2 linked regions of the Zymomonas mobilis subsp. pomaceae ATCC 29192 genome follow. The protein of the gene in region 1 interacts with the protein of each later gene in a pairwise test. Links are inferred from orthologs where the notes say so. Each region holds a gene or a part of one and is shown in the gene's direction. Other genes may lie near its edges.

Region 1 (3,418 bases):
AGCTGGGCTTGAAAATGAAGGTTTTTTTGAAAATAAGGCTGACTTAACGGCTTACTTACAAAAGATATGGCAACAAAGTCGGGCCCGTGATGCCACTATAGGACGCAGCTTCTATGGCCCCCATCGGGCAGAAATGATCGTTACACATCATGCCAAAAATATGCCCGCTTCTCAAACATCAACTGGGGAACAAAAGGCATTATTAATTGGGCTTATTTTGGCACAAACCGCGCTGGTAACTGAAAAAAACGGTCAGCCGCCGATATTGCTGTTAGATGAGGTCGCTGCTCATCTTGATCCTTCACGCCGAGAAATCTTATTTGATCGTCTAAGGGATATTGGCGGCCAAGTATGGATGAGCGGAACCGAATCATCTCTTTTTGAAAAGGCAGGTAACACAGCTCATTATTTTCATCTGACAGGACAGAATATTATCACACGGTAAAGTCGGATAAACACGGCGACCTTCCCGAAAGTATAGCTGTTTTTGTTTAGGCTTTTATAAAACAGCCTTTTCCCTTTAAAAACAGCTGGCTTTTGCTTGGGTTATTAACAACGGACAGCTATAAGAAGATATGGCAACATCAACACAGAATAACGATTATGATGCAGGCTCTATCAAGATTCTGCGTGGGCTCGATGCCGTCCGCAAACGGCCCGGTATGTATATTGGCGATACTGACGACGGATCAGGCTTGCACCACATGGTGTTTGAAGTATCCGATAATGCTATAGATGAGGCATTAGCCGATTATTGTGATTTGATAAAAATCACTATTTATAATGACGGTTCCGTATCGGTTGAAGATAATGGACGGGGCATTCCAACAGGTATTCATCCAGAAGAGGGCGTTTCGGCGGCGGAAGTCATTATGACCCAACTTCATGCCGGTGGTAAATTCGATAACAATACCAATAGTAATGCCTATAAAGTGTCGGGCGGTCTCCATGGGGTCGGGGTTTCCGTTGTTAATGCGCTTAGTGAATATCTTGAATTAACGGTTTGGCGGGATGGTTTTGAGCATAGTATGCGTTTTGAGCATGGTGTGGCTGTCAAACCCTTGGAAATTGTTGGCGAAGCAGCCGGTAAACGGGGCACTAAGGTGCGTTTTTTACCTTCACCTGCGACCTTTAAAATTACCGAATTTGATTTCAGTAAATTAGAGCATCGTTATCGGGAACTTGCCTTTTTGAACTCGGGTGTTCGGTTACAACTGACCGATACGAGACCAGAAGAGCCTAAGACAGTCGAGCTTTTCTATGAAGGCGGTATCGCCGCTTTTGTGAAATGGTTGGATCGGGCAAAAACAGCTTTAATTCCTGAACCTGTCGCTATTCAAGGTGACCGTGACGATGTCGGTATCGAAGTTGCCCTTGAATGGAACGACAGTTATTACGAACAAGTGCTGTGCTTCACTAATAACATCCCCCAGCGGGACGGCGGTACGCATCTTGCCGCTTTCCGTGCAGCGTTAACCCGCACTTTGAATAACTATGCTGAAAAATCGGGCTTTTTGAAAAAAGAGAAGGTTCAGCTGACCGGCGACGACATGCGGGAAGGGCTGACGGCTATTATTTCGGTCAAGTTACCCGATCCGAAATTTTCTAGCCAAACGAAGGATAAGTTGGTTTCTTCCGAAGTCCGTCAACCGCTTGAAAGTTTGATGGCGGATAAGCTGGCCGAATGGTTGGAAGAAAATCCGGCCCATGCCAAAACGATCGTGCAAAAGATCATTGATGCCGCGGCGGCGCGTGAGGCGGCCAAGCGTGCCCGTGAATTAACGCGTCGTAAAGGGGTTATGGATATTGCATCCTTACCCGGAAAATTGGCAGATTGTCAGGAACGCGATCCGACAAAATCAGAATTATTTATTGTGGAAGGGGATTCGGCAGGCGGTTCCGCTAAACAAGGCCGTAACCGTCACAATCAGGCGATTTTACCATTAAAAGGTAAAATTCTGAATACGGAACGCTCCCGTCTCGATCGTATGTTGTCTTCTAAAGAAGTCGGCACGCTTATTCAGGCGCTTGGAACGGGTATTCGAGATGAATTTAATCTTGAAAAGCTCCGCTATCATAAAATCGTCATTATGACGGATGCCGATGTTGATGGGGCGCATATCCGAACCTTGTTGTTGACCTTTTTCTATCGTCACATGGCACCCATTATTGAAAATGGTCATCTTTATATCGCGCAACCTCCACTCTTTAAGGTAGCCCGTGGTCGTTCTGAAGTTTATCTGAAGGATGAGGCTGCGCTTGATAGCTATCTGATGGAAGGTGGCATCAGCAGTATGATGCTTCACACTGGTGAAGGTGACCGTTCTGGAAATGATCTTCAAAAGCTGGTCGAACATGCGCGCCGGATGCGATTATTAATGGGATACGTCTCCAATCGCTATGATACGACGGTTGTCGAAATGGCCGCTTTATCGGATGCGCTCAATCCGGCTCTTTCTGAAGATGCTCGCACCGAAGCGATGCAGAAAACAGCAACCCTGCTTGAACGAAGCGATGCTGAAGGTCGGGAATCTCGCTGGTCAGTAGAGGCTATTCCAGAAGGTTACTTGTTCCGGCGTTTATGGCGTGGTGTTACCGATGCGCATCTTTTGGATTGGAATTTCATTCATTCCTCCGAAGCCATAAAAATGCATGGTCTAGCTTTGGAACAAGCCGAAACCTATGCAAAGCCAGCCCGCTTGGTCGCGTTAACAGCGCAAACTGATCCATTGGCTGGACGGGACATCTTCCGCCCTTCTCAACTTTTTGATGCTATCTTGGCGATTGGCCGTAAAGGTCTGACGATTTCCCGTTATAAAGGGCTGGGCGAAATGAATGCCGAGCAATTATGGGAAACCACGTTAGATCCTGCCAACCGTTCGATGTTAAAGGTTGAGGTCGCACAGGCCGATGTCGCGGATGAAATTTTCTCGCGGTTGATGGGGGATGTTGTCGAACCTCGCCGAGATTTTATTCAGCAAAATGCGCTCTCAGTGGCTAACCTCGACGTTTAAAATCAGATAATTTTTCAAATGTGAAAAGCCGATCTCACACCAGATCGGCTTTTTTTATTATTTCGCTTTTATGGCAATGAGATGAAACATGAATTTATCCTCTGATCCATTATTAAGCTGTTTTGTGCCCGTTATTGATGCCGAAACCGAATTGTTGATTTTGGGTAGTTTACCGGGAGAAGCCTCCCTAAAACGGGGGCAATATTATGGTCATCCTCGCAATCAATTCTGGCGCTTAACAGGCGACATCCTCGGTTGTAACTTGGTTGATCTTCCTTATGAGGCGCGCTTAATGACGCTTCTTAAACATCATATCGGTCTTTGGGACGTTATTGCGACGGCTAAAAGACAGGGTAGTCTTGATGGTGCCATTCGGGAAGCTACCCCCAATCCTTTGGTCTCGC
Region 2 (3,568 bases), 1.1 Mb from region 1 along the record:
AGAGCTTGGAGGTCCAGGCGGCGAAGGCAATAATCCTGAACAGCTTTTTGCAGCGGGCTATTCCGCCTGTTTCCTAGGCGCGATGAAAGCGGTAGCCCCTAAATTGAAATTAACGGTACCTTCCGATGCAACGGTTGAAGCTACTATTGGCATTGGCCCCCGTTCAGAAGGCGGTTTCGGCATTACTGCCGATTTAGCGATCCATCTGCCGGGGGTTCCCAAAGAAGACGCCCAAAAACTGGTAGAGGCTGCCCATCAGGTATGCCCTTACTCTAATGCAACCCGCAATAATGTTAATGTGGGTTTGAAAATCGTCTAATAGGACGATTTATCCTAATTTTTTATGGATTTATCGGGCTTTCGGTGCCTATTCCCCGTTATGTGGGGTGGCGCCGGAGGTTGTCTTACGCTAGAAGAGGATGAGCGTTTCCCAAACGCTTATTTATGTCCACTTAAATCGGAAGATATGATCCCTTGGCCAGCGTACCGCCGTCCATAGACAATAACGACATTTCGCCTGTTTCAATTATTGATGAAATGAAGTCGAGTTATCTCGACTATGCTATGTCTGTCATTGTATCCCGTGCCTTACCTGATGTTCGTGACGGTTTAAAGCCTGTTCACAGACGTATTCTATTTGCGTCACAAGAAGGCGGTTTTATTCCGGGACGCCCCTATCGTAAATCGGCGAAAATCGTCGGTGAAGTGATGGGTAATTTCCATCCTCATGGTGATTCTGCTATTTATATGGCATTAGCCCGTCTGACGCAGGACTGGTCGATGCGTGTACCTCTGATCGATGGTCAGGGTAATTTCGGTTCTATGGACCCCGATGCACCGGCAGCGATGCGTTATACCGAGGCGCGACTTTCACCCGCTGCTATGATGCTATTAGCGGATATAGATCGTGATACTGTCAATTTTTCACCTAATTATGACGGTTCGCGCGAGGAGCCACAGGTATTACCTGCCCGTTTTCCTAATCTGTTAGTCAATGGTGCAGGCGGTATTGCGGTAGGTATGGCAACCAATATTCCGCCCCATAATTTAGGGGAAGTTTTGGCAGCCTGTCGGGCTTATATTGCTGATCCAGCAATTTCAGTAGATGATCTTATCCGTTTTGTGCCTGGGCCTGATTTTCCTACAGGTGGTATTATTTTAGGGCATAGCGGTGCTCGTTCTGCTTATCAGACGGGTCGTGGTTCTGTCATTATCCGTTCACGGTATAAAATCGAAGAAAAGCGGGGTGATCGGCGCTCTATTGTTCTGACTGAAATTCCTTATCAGGTAGGTAAAAGCGCCCTTGTTGAAAAGATTGCCGAGGCAGCAAAAGATAAACGAATTGAAGGTGTTAGCGACATTCGCGATGAGTCCAATCGTGAAGGGGTTCGGGTTGTTATCGACCTAAAACGGGATGCGACCCCGGATGTTGTTTTAAATCAGTTGTGGCGTCATACTCCTGCCCAAAGTAGCTTTCCGGCGAACATGCTAGCTTTAAATGGCGGCCGTCCTGAAACGCTGTCATTAAAAGATATTATTGCTGCTTTTGTGCAGTTCCGCGAAGAAGTTATCACTCGTCGTTCAAAATACGACCTCTTTAAAGCCCGAGAACGCGCCCATTCCTTATTAGGTATGGTTATCGCAGTTACTAATCTTGATGAAGTCGTACGCATTATTCGGGCTGCGCCTACAGCCGCCGAGGCGCATAGCGAACTTTTAGCGCGCCATTGGCCAGCCTCTGAAATCACGCCCTATATCAAATTGGTTGAAGCGGTAGAAACGCTTGAAGATATTAGTGAATATACGCTGTCGGAAGCGCAAGTTGATGCCATTTTAGCCTTACGGCTTAGCCGTCTTACGGCGATGGGACGCGATCAGATCGGGGAAGATCTGAAAAAACTGGCTATTTCCATCAGCGAATTACTGGAAGTGCTTCGGAATCGTGAACGTCTTTATGAGATAATGCTAGAAGAGCTTGATGAGGTAGAGGCACAATTTGCGACCCCAAGACGTACTGAAATTGTGGCAGCCAGTGATGCTATTGAAGATGAAGACCTGATCGAGCGCGAAGAAATGGTCGTCACGGTTACGCTTGGCGGTTATATCAAGCGTACGCCGCTCGATACTTTCCGCACCCAAAATCGGGGCGGTAAAGGTCGTTCAGGGATGGCTACCAAAGATGAAGATGCGGTCACCAACATCTTTGTAACGTGCACCCATACGCCGGTTCTCTTCTTTTCCAATCATGGCAAGGTGTATCGTCTAAAAGTGTGGCGATTGCCCGAGGGTGCGCCGCAGGCACGGGGTCGCCCTATGGTTAATCTCTTACCTTTAGCCGAAGGCGAAGTTATTTCGACAGTATTGCCGTTACCTGAAGATGAATCCGAATGGGGTAATCTTCACGTTTTGTTTGCAACAGCAAAAGGAAGTGTACGGCGTAATTCCATGGATTCATTTACCAATGTCCCCAGCAATGGTAAATTTGCTATCCGTTTCGAAGAAGACACGCCAGATCGCCTTATCGGGGTAACCTTACTATCCGAATATGACGATGTACTTCTTGCTACTCGATCTGGTAAAGCTATTCGCTTTGCAGCCACTGATGTGCGGGTATTTCAAAGCCGAACCTCTACAGGTGTGCGCGGTATTACCTTAAAGAATGATGATGAGGTTATTTCACTTTCAACCTTACGTAGCTTTGAAGCTACAACGGAAGATCGTGATAAATATCTTCGTTCTGCTGCATGGAAGAATGAACCCGCCGAACCAGAATTGTTAGAAGATCAGATGAAGGCGTTTGCGGAAGCTGAAGATTTTATTCTGACGGTTACAGCCAATGGCTATGGTAAGCGCACCTCTTCTCATGAATACCGACGCAGCAATCGTGGTGGGCAAGGTATTACGAACATCGAAACTTCGGAACGTAACGGTCACGTGGTCGCCAGCTTTCCTGCTGATGACAGTCATCAGTTAATGCTGGTTACCGATCAGGCAAAAGTCATTCGGACAACCGTTACTGACATTCGTATTGCGGGTCGTAATACGCAAGGTGTTACTATCTTTAATGTGGCGGATGGTGAAAAGGTTGTTTCAGCAGCGCGTATCAATGATGATAATACTGAAGAAAACGAAGAAGAAAGCCCTTCTGTGACAGAAGAAGCCTGATAATTAGGTTTCCTCTTTATCTTTTGGGTTTATTTTCTCAATCCTGACATTGAATGAATGGTAATAATGCGTCCTGTAACTATTATTGGTGGTGGTCTGGCGGGTTCCGAAGCGGCATGGCAACTAGCCTCGCGCGGGGTGCCGGTTCGACTTTATGAAATGCGTGGGCTGGAAAAAACACCGGCTCACAGTTCCGATAAATTAGCCGAATTAGTGTGCTCTAATAGCTTCCGATCGGATGACCCCAATAGTAACGCCGTCGGTGTCTTACATGCTGAAATGCGTCAGATGGGTTCTCTCATCATAACTATGGCTGATCGTCATCGTGTGCCTGCGGGTTCTGCGCTAGCGGTAGATCGGGATCACTTTGCAGAAGCCGTTACAGAAGCCCTCACCAGCCATC

What was found.
Region 2: the proteins of gyrB (region 1) and gyrA interact in binary tests that used the Escherichia coli proteins (3 or more experiments, as listed by UniProt). The link is inferred for Zymomonas mobilis subsp. pomaceae ATCC 29192 from one-to-one orthologs.

The regions. Positions count from the first base shown.
Region 1 is NC_015709.1:1,770,507-1,773,924, forward strand. The notes cover bases 203-3,294. They hold gyrB (DNA topoisomerase (ATP-hydrolyzing) subunit B), read left to right. Parts: upstream 203-575; coding sequence 576-3,014; downstream 3,015-3,294. Other genes in these bases: recF (DNA replication/repair protein RecF), read left to right, coding at 203-445; ZYMOP_RS07895 (DNA-deoxyinosine glycosylase), read left to right, coding at 3,103-3,294. Also shown: more of recF, read left to right, coding at 1-202; more of ZYMOP_RS07895, read left to right, coding at 3,295-3,418. UniProt on the Escherichia coli protein: DNA gyrase negatively supercoils closed circular double-stranded DNA in an ATP-dependent manner to maintain chromosomes in an underwound state.
Region 2 is NC_015709.1:626,055-629,622, forward strand. The notes cover bases 124-3,365. They hold gyrA (DNA gyrase subunit A), read left to right. Parts: upstream 124-474; coding sequence 475-3,165; downstream 3,166-3,365. Other genes in these bases: ZYMOP_RS02790 (organic hydroperoxide resistance protein), read left to right, coding at 124-319; trmFO (methylenetetrahydrofolate--tRNA-(uracil(54)-C(5))-methyltransferase (FADH(2)-oxidizing) TrmFO), read left to right, coding at 3,232-3,365. Also shown: more of ZYMOP_RS02790, read left to right, coding at 1-123; more of trmFO, read left to right, coding at 3,366-3,568. UniProt on the Escherichia coli protein: A type II topoisomerase that negatively supercoils closed circular double-stranded (ds) DNA in an ATP-dependent manner to maintain chromosomes in an underwound state.